3 regions of the Metabacillus flavus genome follow, and region 2 is predicted to be linked to each of the others. Evidence: riboswitches for the same ligand, from Rfam matches in the RefSeq annotation. Region 2 holds a riboswitch; each other region holds the start of a gene.
What was found. Region 2 has a riboswitch for cyclic di-GMP ahead of J9317_RS18460 (hypothetical protein). Riboswitches for the same ligand answer to the same signal wherever they lie in the genome.

Region 1 (3,279 bases), 720 kb from region 2:
AGAGGAGGGCCGGTCGGGAACTATTTCTTTTTTCTGCTGCTGGATAAGATTCAATAAACGATCATGCAGAACATTTGTAATGGTTGCTGCATAATGGACCGCCTCCATATCCGGATGGTTAAGTCCTTTCTTAATGATCTTTTCCTGATTGACTGTATTCTCGTTCGACATACGCAGCAGGAGATTCTTCATCATCCAGGTATTTTCCGCGCTGTGGCTCGTCATGTTCAGCAATTCCCGGTCCTGCCTCAGCGTTTCTCTCAAACTCTCAAAATTGTACACCTTATTATGAATGTAGCTAGAATATTCCTCCATGAAAGTGCCGTCCTGTTGTCTCATGTATACCAAGAGCAAAAACCAGCCATATGCGAAACCAGCAACGGGAACCGCGATTGAAAGAAGAATCCATAACGCAAGAAGACCGTACTGATTTTGTTCCATTTTTTTGGCATAGAAAAATCTGGACAGCAGATAGGCTGCCGTTATTCCTAAAAGAGACCCTGCAGCAAAAATCCATATCATCTTAACGAATCCACCTCTTTTTCCAGAGCTCTCTGAAGTCTCGCTTTCACTGCCGTTTCGTTTACAGGTTCTACACCCGGCAGGAGCACATAAAGAATTTCCGTCTCTTCATCCCAGCCTGCTGTATCAAGCTCCCTCAGCTGGTTTTTCATCAAGAGATCGATTTCATCCAGTGAAAGTCCGGCTGTATTCAGTTCAAAAATGACAAACGGCTGACCAATCTTTTCTGCCCTTTCAAGCTCTGCATTGAATCGTTTAAAAAACGAGGCAAGCTTAAAGATTCCCGTACCGGGATATCTTTCATGGTGATTCTGCTCCCGCTCATATTTGTAGGCAAAGCCAAGCCTTGTCCCCATCCACTTTAAGCACCAGTCAAGCCACTGAATCTGCTGAGATGTGCACGACTTTAAATCAATTCCATCCACTGCGAGTAAGTATCTCATCTCCCCATAAATAAAAACCGGTCCTGCCAGCGCGGGGGATGCAGGATCATCTTCTGGAGACCTGAACAGCACATGAGAAGTTTCCTGCATCACTTTGTTAAAGAGAGATGGCATTTCCGCCATCCAATAATTCGATTTCAGCTTTCCATCTCTGTTTGTATTTATTTTGGAACGTATTGAATCCCCGTGATTGGAAATAAGGTATAAAACAAGCTGGCTGCCTTTGAATTTTTGGTTGACAATGCGCACCATTTCATTAAAAATTGTGTCTGAATCCGTAAAATGAAGCGCAGTAATCATTTCATACATTTCTGCATACTGATCCTCTGATTCTAAAAATCTTTTTCTATAACTCTCATTTACAGATAATGCTTCGTCTAATGTTTCTTCCAGAAGTTTTTTATCCTCAGAAATTTCTTCATATAAATATGATATATCAGAATATCTTTCTTTATGAGATTTACTTGATAGTCCAGTAAAAAGCAGCAGGAAAAAGAATAGCATCATCGCTAGCATATGATTTAAGTCTGTCAGATAAAGATATAGATCGCCACCGCTTTGATATTCGTAAGCAAGCGAGGTTAAAAAGGCGATAAAAAAAGGAATCAGACCAAAATATAAGCCATACCTCATAGAAATAAGGACAATTGCAACAGACCAAAGCACCTCATTCAGCACAGGGAGACTGTCCGTAAAGAGGAAAACCAGGATGATGCTTAAAATGGATAGTCCAATCGCTTCAGTTAATTTTAGAATAGTATTAGATTGTCTGTAGATCATTCGAATCACTGCCTTTTATAAAAAATAGGTTGAGTTCAGAAAAATAGGCTGATATGATTAGGACAAAAGGTGATGGGCAAACTTGCTGAAAAGCAAGGACGCAAAGGCATGGGTCGTCGACTTCTACATGGAAGTACCGATCGCCAGCCTGCGAAGCTACCATCCCTCGTTAAAAAACGGAGGGATTACAAATGAATAACGTAATCAGATTTTTTGTATTGGCTTTTTTTGCTGTATCTAGTATTATTTCTTTATCTCCCGCTGCTTCTGCTTTAACGACTTCTTTTCCCGCTGCTTCTGTCCAAAATGTTTCTGCTGCAAATGGAGTGTTTGATGACGTGAAAACCTACAAAATTTTCTACGATGCTCCCACCCCGGCTATTATCAATAAGATGAAGGCTTATGACCTTGTCATAATAGAGCCTCTTCTTTACACCAAAACCCAAATCGAAACGATTAAGGCAAATGGTACGAAAGTATTCGGCTACATCAACTCGATGGAAGCTGATAATTGGAATACCGCATTTTTGCAAAAACTTCAGCCTGCAGATTACTATCAGCAATCCAGTCAGAAATATTATATTCAGCAATGGGATTCCTACTTGATGAATATGTCTTCCCCGCACTTCAGACAATTGCTGCTTTCTGAAATTGAAGCCCAAGTTTACAGTAAAAATATGGATGGCGTCTTTTTCGACACCGTTGGAAATATAGATGATTATTTCAGCGGAAATCCGGACGAGCTTGCCAAACAGCGCGCAGGTCTCGAGGAATTGCTTAAAAGTGTAAAAAACACATACCCTTCTCTTGGAATTATTCAGAATTGGGGCATGGAAACTCTCAAAACAACAAGTGCAAAATATGTAGATGCAATTATGTGGGAGAATTTCAACCACAATGTTGTCTCTAAAGATGCTTGGTCTAAAAATCAGATGAGCGATTTAAAAGCCATTCAGAAGGAAACTGGACTTAAAGTTCTTACTGTTTCTTTTGAACAGCACTCTAAGAGTGAATGGTATTCCCTTCAGCAGGGATTTCTCCATTATAAGGCAACTAAAGACTTTAATAGATGGTAATTATTATATTAGCCTAAAATACCCGGTATTTTTCGACAATAACTAGTTCTCCATTCTTAATAGACTCTAATCTACTTTAATTGACTTACATTATTTGTAGCACAGCCGTAAGATGCTGACAATATTCGAATAGGCTCAGTAAAACCAGACTTGCCTCAAATGCGAGTCTGGTTTTTTATAAGGTCCTACCACCCGATATAATTCATTGTACCCATTTCTATCGACTTAGTCTATTTAGAATATTTAAAATTCAGGTAAAAAGGTAACTTATTTCGCAATAAATATTCTTCCTAACCTATTACCCTTTAATTTAGGTAAACATGCGGAATACAAAAAAGAGGCTGCGGACTATTTTCCGCAGTCTCTTTCGCCATTTATTTTATAGGCTTTTTCCAGAATCCGATGATAAGAGCTGTTACAGCTGCTCCGATAAGGATGGCGAGAATATACAATAACGG
Region 2 (3,279 bases):
TCATTTATCGATCAAACTGAATATAATCCTCTGCTATAATGTAATAGCCTCCGCCAACATTATACCGCCCATCGCTTAGTCCATAAACTCTCACGGGTTCTTTAGGATCAAATGATTTAAAGGAATAACCTTCTGGAGTATACACTCTCATTGAATAACTGCTGCTCCATACGTGTCCAAGGTAAAATAGGTTGGCTTTGTTTTTCTTAACATAGTTGCCCCCGCCAACATCGTATCGGTCTGCTAACACTTTATAAACGCGAAGACCTTCTTGGGCTTTTAGTTTTCGTACAGCTGTGCCTTTGGGATTGTAGAGGTATTGATTATTGCTTCTAATCAGTATTCTTCCTAAATGTTTATCGGCAGGAAGGGCAACAGTTAAATAATACTTGCCTGTATGCCTCTCATAATCATCTCCATCATAAATCTTTATATAATAGGAGCCCGCATCCAGCATAATCGGTTTTTTATATTTGCTTGGGTTAATTGAACTGCCGCTAACATATTCATCACTAATCGTTTTGTTATTTGAATTCACTATTTCAATATAGGTTCTTGAATCCACGTAGGAAGTGAGGTCAACCGTCACCTTTCCGGGATTTTTAACATCTATTTTATAAATATCCACTGTATCATCCCAAGCTAGGAAACCAGTTATTTTTTTAGTAGCTTGAAGAGAAATAGCTTCTACGATGCCGTTATTGGGCTCTGTATCCCCATTTCCCGCAGCTGAAAAAGCAGCTTTAAAAACGTACTTACCGGTATGCCGGTCATAATCGTCCCCATCATAAACCTTTAAATAATAGGAGCCTTTGTTTAAATCTACAGAGCGAGTGTCTTTTGATGGATTTTTGGAAGTGCCAGTGATATAGTCATCAAATACTTTGTTGTTATCCTCATCAATAAGTGAAATGTATGTTCTATTATCTACATAGGAAGTAAAATCAAAAGAAACACGTCCCGAACTAGGAACTGTAACTTTATAATAATCTACAGTGTTATCCCAAGACAGAAACCCGTTGATTGTCTTGTTAAAAGGAAGGGACTGAGCTTCGATTGTACCGTTATTCGGTTCTGTTTCAGTGTTGCCGGCAGAAGCAAAAGTTGTTTTTATTTTAAATGTACCAGCTTGATCTTTGCTCCAAGAGCCATCGTAAATTTTTAGCCGGTAAGTACCTGCCTCTAAGTCCTCCCAACGAGTGTATCTGGCAGGAGTTAGAGATGACCCTGTCGAATACTCATCGAAAATTTTCTTGTTGTCTAAATCATATAAAGCAATATAAGTTTCTTTATCTACATAAGAGGTCATATCAAAATGAACTCTTCCTGATTCAGGAACATGAATTAAATAGGTGTTATCTTTAGTCTCTTCAGTTAAAGCCCCATTGGTTTCAACGTTAAATGGCAATATCATGTCTTGAGCGTGAACTTTGGTGTCAACTAAAATCATTGCAACAATTGCAAATGAAAGAATAGCTAACCCTCTAAATAATTTTTTCAATTCCTCGTCCTCCATTTTAAGTATGATACTAAACCAAATTACTCATTATATGTAAAAAATCGCTACAGCAAATAGCCATAGCGGTCTTTTTTCTATGGCAGCCTGACTATCATAGTGCATACGCACCTTAGACTCATAGCTTTGCGTCCTTACCTTTCGATAAGTTTGCCTTTACATATTTTATTGGTATTTTAGACTAAAACTAATATACTACTAAATGGAATAATTTACAACAAAAAATGTAAACATTTCTGGTTTCATAAATGGTCCATTATTAATAAAAATCATTGTTAAGCACATGCGTTAGAACTTCCAAAATTATGCCGACAGAAAAACACCGCCTTAACACAAGGCGGCTTTCCCAATTATATTTCCTTCACACTCATCAGTGTGTCAATTTTGAATCCATCTTCCGTATCTTTCACATAAAACTTGGAGTGGAATGTTTTGTCCTTGGAGGTTCCATCCCCATAATAAATGGTGAAGCTGTCTTTCGTTTGTACATAGTATCCTTCCGGCGCTTCATCGACTTGAATGACTTCTGCTCCCAGAAACTGCTCAGTGATTCCTTTTTCGTCCAGGTGTCCTACATAATCATAGGATTCCTGGTAGGCTTTGCTTCCTGGAACAAAATAGTGGGATGCAAGTGAAAAGTCCCGGGCATTGATTGCATAAGTTGCCTGATAGAAGTAGTCGTCAAAGAAGACTTCAAAATCCTCTTTGCTCGCAGGTTCAGCATCCGTAAACAAATCATCAGTACCTCCAGAAGCGAAAATATCCTCCACAGGTTCTTCTATATTAAATGATAATTCAATCTCTGAGTCGTCTTTAATTTTAATGACCTCGCTCTTGACGGTCTTGCTGCCATTTTTGAATGTGGCATATGCACTGACTGACCCATCCAAGGCGACTGGACCGATCGAATCGGTTTCGCCTATTGTTTTTCCGGTTGCTTTCCCGTTTACAAACAATTTCGCATCATTTTCGTCTGAATAAATAGAGATAAAGCCAGCGTTCATTTCAAGCGGGACTTCCAGTATGTTTGCTGATGCTGACAGGAAATCTGCTTCGGCTTCTTCTTCAAAACTGGAGTATTCACCTTTAAGCTTGCCTTTTACTTTAAGGGTACCAGGCATGTAGTAGCCGAGGCTGACCGGCTCACCGCTCTGGACGCCAGTTTTCACTTCTTTGCCGTCCGCGTAAAAGACCGTCTTCTCCAAGTTGGAGCTCGCTGTTACCTCAATCGGGTAAAAGACCAGATTGTAATGATCATAAAATACCCATTTCTTTGGGCCTCGGGCAAGCTTTATCAGATCATTCCCGGCTGAATCTGTCAGAGGCTCAATCCGTTCAAAGCTCAAAAGCTTAAAGCTTTGCTCTCTCAGCTGGCTGGAGATATCGCTGAAATCCTGATCCTTCGTTAAAAATTGAATGTATTCGGCTGCATCATTTTCAGTAATCTTCACGCGTTTCTGACCTTCATTGACGATTGCCGCTACCGTCTTGCTGTCATTTGAAAGCACTGCCTTTTCGAATTGGTCAATCGCCGCAGCAGGTGTAGATTTGCTGGACAAGATTAGGTGAGTACCAATCAGTACAACGAATAACGCAGCGGCAGAAATGAGGATCACTTTCGCTTTCATTCCCATTTTCCTCGGGCCGGACCGCTTCTGCTGAACTTCTTCCTGCTGATTCGTCTCAGGGGTATGAGCACTTCCGCAATGCTTGCAAAATGCTTGTTCACGGCTGATTTGATTGCCGCAGTTGTTACAATATCC
Region 3 (3,279 bases), 1.2 Mb from region 2:
TATGAAAAAATCAATCTGTTTGAAAAAGTAATTGGGCAGCTTGATGAAATTTTAACGAGGATGGAAATTACGAACTTTGAAGAACATCTTCAGGATATCTTATTCCACTCAGCATCTGATGGAGAAATGAAAATCAAAATGGAAAACCTTACTTCGATTCTTGATTTTGCACAGCATGAAACAGAAGGAAAAAAAGCGGCCGGAGATATTATTTAGGAGGGTGACGAATGAATCAAAAAGAAATCCATAACTTACTGGAAAGATTCTTTGAAGCCAATCAATGTGAGATTACTGAAAAAACAACCGGGGCGCTGGCCATACAGCTGACGATTGATATGGATAAGGAACTTATGAACCGGCCCTTTTACTGGCATTATCTTGAGAAAACAGGCGGAGAGCCAAATCCAATGAAACTTAATCTTTTAACGGATAAAGACGGGGTATTAAACGAAGAGAAAACGGAATTTGTTCATTTAGGCTCTCCGAGATTGCATCAGATTTTCCAGTCCGCCCGCAAGCTCGGCTCTTTTGCCCGCATGTATGAAAGACCAAATGCAGGAAGCGGACAGAAGCCCCTCCACCCTTGGCTATGCATGAATATGACCGTTTCCTATCAATGTGATATGAAAAAAGATTTCGTCTATTCCATTGGCCTCCATCTAATAAGCGGAACGATGGTTGAAAACTTTCAGGACCGTCTAAACCATCTTCAATTAACGCCGAAGATCCCTGATTTCTGTTTTACTCTTTCCCCGCTGATTCTGCCCAAAAGCGGGATGATGAGAATCCGCCAGCACATCGAAAACAAGGTAGCCGAGGATGACCACACATGGGCAGAAGAAGCAAGGCAGAGATGGAACGCTGACCTGATGCTTTTACAGCACTTCTACGAAGACATGGAAGAAAAGCCGGAGGTTTACGAGCTGGAGAAGGAAGCGCTGAGAGAGCTTTACGAGCCTAATATCCATATTTCTGTTAATAACGGGGGTATTTTTTACCTAAATCAGAGAACTATTTTCTAATTATATCGGCAGAAAAATCAAAAATTTTAATATATTTTTCCATTTCGACACAATTCAGCACCATTTTTTATTTTTCCATTCTATAATCGTGGTACAAAGGTTTTAGAGGTGAATAGAGACTATAGAATCACCTTTAGCGGGGAAAAGCTGTTCGGTCAGATAAAGGCAAACCTGCTGAAAAGCAGGGACGCAAAGTCACGGGTCTAAGGTTGTCCTCTTTGGGCAATGATGATCGCCGGATTGCCTGAAATACATACGTATTTTAGGAGGAAATGGGATGGAGAATGTAATGGTTAAAGAAGAAATGGATTTGGAGTGGAAGGAATTGATCCTGGCTGCACTTGAAATGGGGATAAGCAAAGAAGACATTCGGCATTTCCTACAATCTAAGCAGGATGAATGCAGCAATTGACCTACATGTCGAAAAAATTTTGTCGATTTTGTTCGATTTACCGAAATATTCCCTTCGTTATATGCTATAATATCTGAGGGAAGGTGATGTCATGATTGGTGAACGCATACGCAAATACCGCAAGGAAAAAAATCTTTCTTTATCTGAACTAGCAGACAGGGCAGGCGTTGCAAAATCCTACCTAAGTTCGATCGAACGGAATCTTCAATCGAATCCATCGGTTCAATTTTTGGAAAAGGTTTCATCCGTGCTTGGCATTTCCGTTAATACGCTTTTAAATGGCAATACAGAAGATGCTTATGCAAATCAGCTTGATCAAGACTGGACATCACTTGTGAAAGAAGCAATGCAGTCAGGTGTTACAAAAGATCAATTTCGAGAATTTCTGGAATTTAATAAATGGCGAATGGATCAGCCAAAAAAATAAACGGTCAGGACTCATGTCCCGGCCGTTTATTTTTTTGAATATGCCGTTCTTCAATTTTAAGAATGGCTTGCCATATTGTCAAAATAGAATAAATGATTAAGATCAGACCCGGTACAATCGCCGTCAGAGCACCGCCCTCTTTCGTCCGGGCAAAATTGCTCACGTAACCTGCATACGGCACCGTAAATCCTGTATATTGAGCGACCACGTTATCCGATTGAACCGGTGCTGAATCCTCGGACTTGTTGTTATCACCCTTAGTCCGGTATACAGCCTGTCCTCCGCTCATCACTTTTTGAGTGATTCTATGTGTCGCCAGGTCATATTCATCCATCCAGAATGTAATGACATCGCCCGTTTCAAATCTCGTCATATCCCCGCCCGTTTTCACGGCTATCACTGAGCCGGTTTGAATACCCGGCTCCATCGATCCTGAGAGGACCGTTTTTAATTGATATCCGAAAACCTGCGGCTCTCCACCGGATGCCTTCGATGAAAAAACGGCTAAAGCAAGTCCAATTAAAACGAAAAACAGTAAAATTGTAAATCCTCTGCTTATCAGTTTCATTCGGGTTCTCCTTGAGTGCCTGCCGGTTCTTCAAGAGCTTTTTCCTTCTCAGGCTCCTCCTCTGGTATGTTAGCATCTTTGGACTTTTCTTCTTTAACCCGATCCTTTACTTTCAGATCCTTTTCGGTATTCTTTATATGTTCTTCCTTGTTTTTCGGCTGTTCCTCTTCTTTATCCGGTCTCTTTTTATTCTCTTTTTTTGGAGGCGGGCATTCTGACACCGCAATGCTTGAACTTGCAGTCCGAATCGTCTCTTTTTCGTTTCCTTCATACCCCGGCCGCTGATCCGCTTCTGCATAATAGGTGCCAGGTTCGTCCGTTTGAATGGAAAGATGCCCCGTCTGATTCGCCCCTATTTGACCAAGTGTCCCTTCTGCTATTACCTTATCATCTTTATAAATGCGATAGCCTGTAGGTCCGATCATGCCGAATCCGGTATTACGAATTGAAAAAGGAAGATTCACTGAACTGCAAGCAGTGAGAGGCTTTTCCGGGCCTCCTTCTTCAAAACCCAGTTTGCTTCCATCCCACCATGACCCCATTTGAAACCCAATTTCCTGAGCTCCTTTTTTGCTAAAATAAGCTTGAACGGGCGATGCCGAAATAGCTGAAACAATTAGAACGGTCAAAGAAAATACCGATGTCCGAAATATGCGTCCCTTCTTCTTGTTCCTGCTGCTCCCCATTCTTTGTCCCCCGTTCGATATGTAGAATCTGCATTTCACATGCTGGTATATCGTCCTCATCCATTACCTTGGCGTTCATCCCGAAAAAACGAGTATAAAAAGGTAAAGGCGGATGCATCACAACCAAAATCTGCTGTTCTGCCTCCGTCCTCATACCCTTTATT

Region 1: another riboswitch for cyclic di-GMP. It lies ahead of J9317_RS14810 (glycoside hydrolase family 191 protein); the one in region 2 lies ahead of J9317_RS18460 (hypothetical protein).
Region 3: another riboswitch for cyclic di-GMP. It lies ahead of J9317_RS12660 (anti-repressor SinI family protein); the one in region 2 lies ahead of J9317_RS18460 (hypothetical protein).

Annotation. Positions count from the first base shown of each region.
Region 1 is NZ_JAGVRK010000001.1:2,898,218-2,901,496, forward strand. It holds gene J9317_RS14800 (tetratricopeptide repeat protein) at 1-522, opposite strand, end outside; gene J9317_RS14805 (hypothetical protein) at 519-1,745, opposite strand; cyclic di-GMP riboswitch class I at 1,811-1,901, shown strand; gene J9317_RS14810 (glycoside hydrolase family 191 protein) at 1,937-2,821, shown strand; gene J9317_RS14815 (PTS fructose transporter subunit IIABC) at 3,196-3,279, opposite strand, start outside.
Region 2 is NZ_JAGVRK010000001.1:3,616,613-3,619,891, reverse strand. It holds gene J9317_RS18460 (hypothetical protein) at 5-1,501, opposite strand; cyclic di-GMP riboswitch class I at 1,595-1,681, opposite strand; gene J9317_RS18455 (zinc ribbon domain-containing protein) at 1,867-3,279, opposite strand, start outside.
Region 3 is NZ_JAGVRK010000001.1:2,464,538-2,467,816, forward strand. It holds gene J9317_RS12650 (DEAD/DEAH box helicase) at 1-216, shown strand, start outside; gene J9317_RS12655 (YqhG family protein) at 228-1,022, shown strand; cyclic di-GMP riboswitch class I at 1,177-1,270, shown strand; gene J9317_RS12660 (anti-repressor SinI family protein) at 1,300-1,434, shown strand; gene J9317_RS12665 (helix-turn-helix domain-containing protein) at 1,526-1,861, shown strand; gene sipW (signal peptidase I SipW) at 1,866-2,429, opposite strand; gene J9317_RS12675 (hypothetical protein) at 2,426-2,971, opposite strand; gene J9317_RS12680 (hypothetical protein) at 3,003-3,236, opposite strand.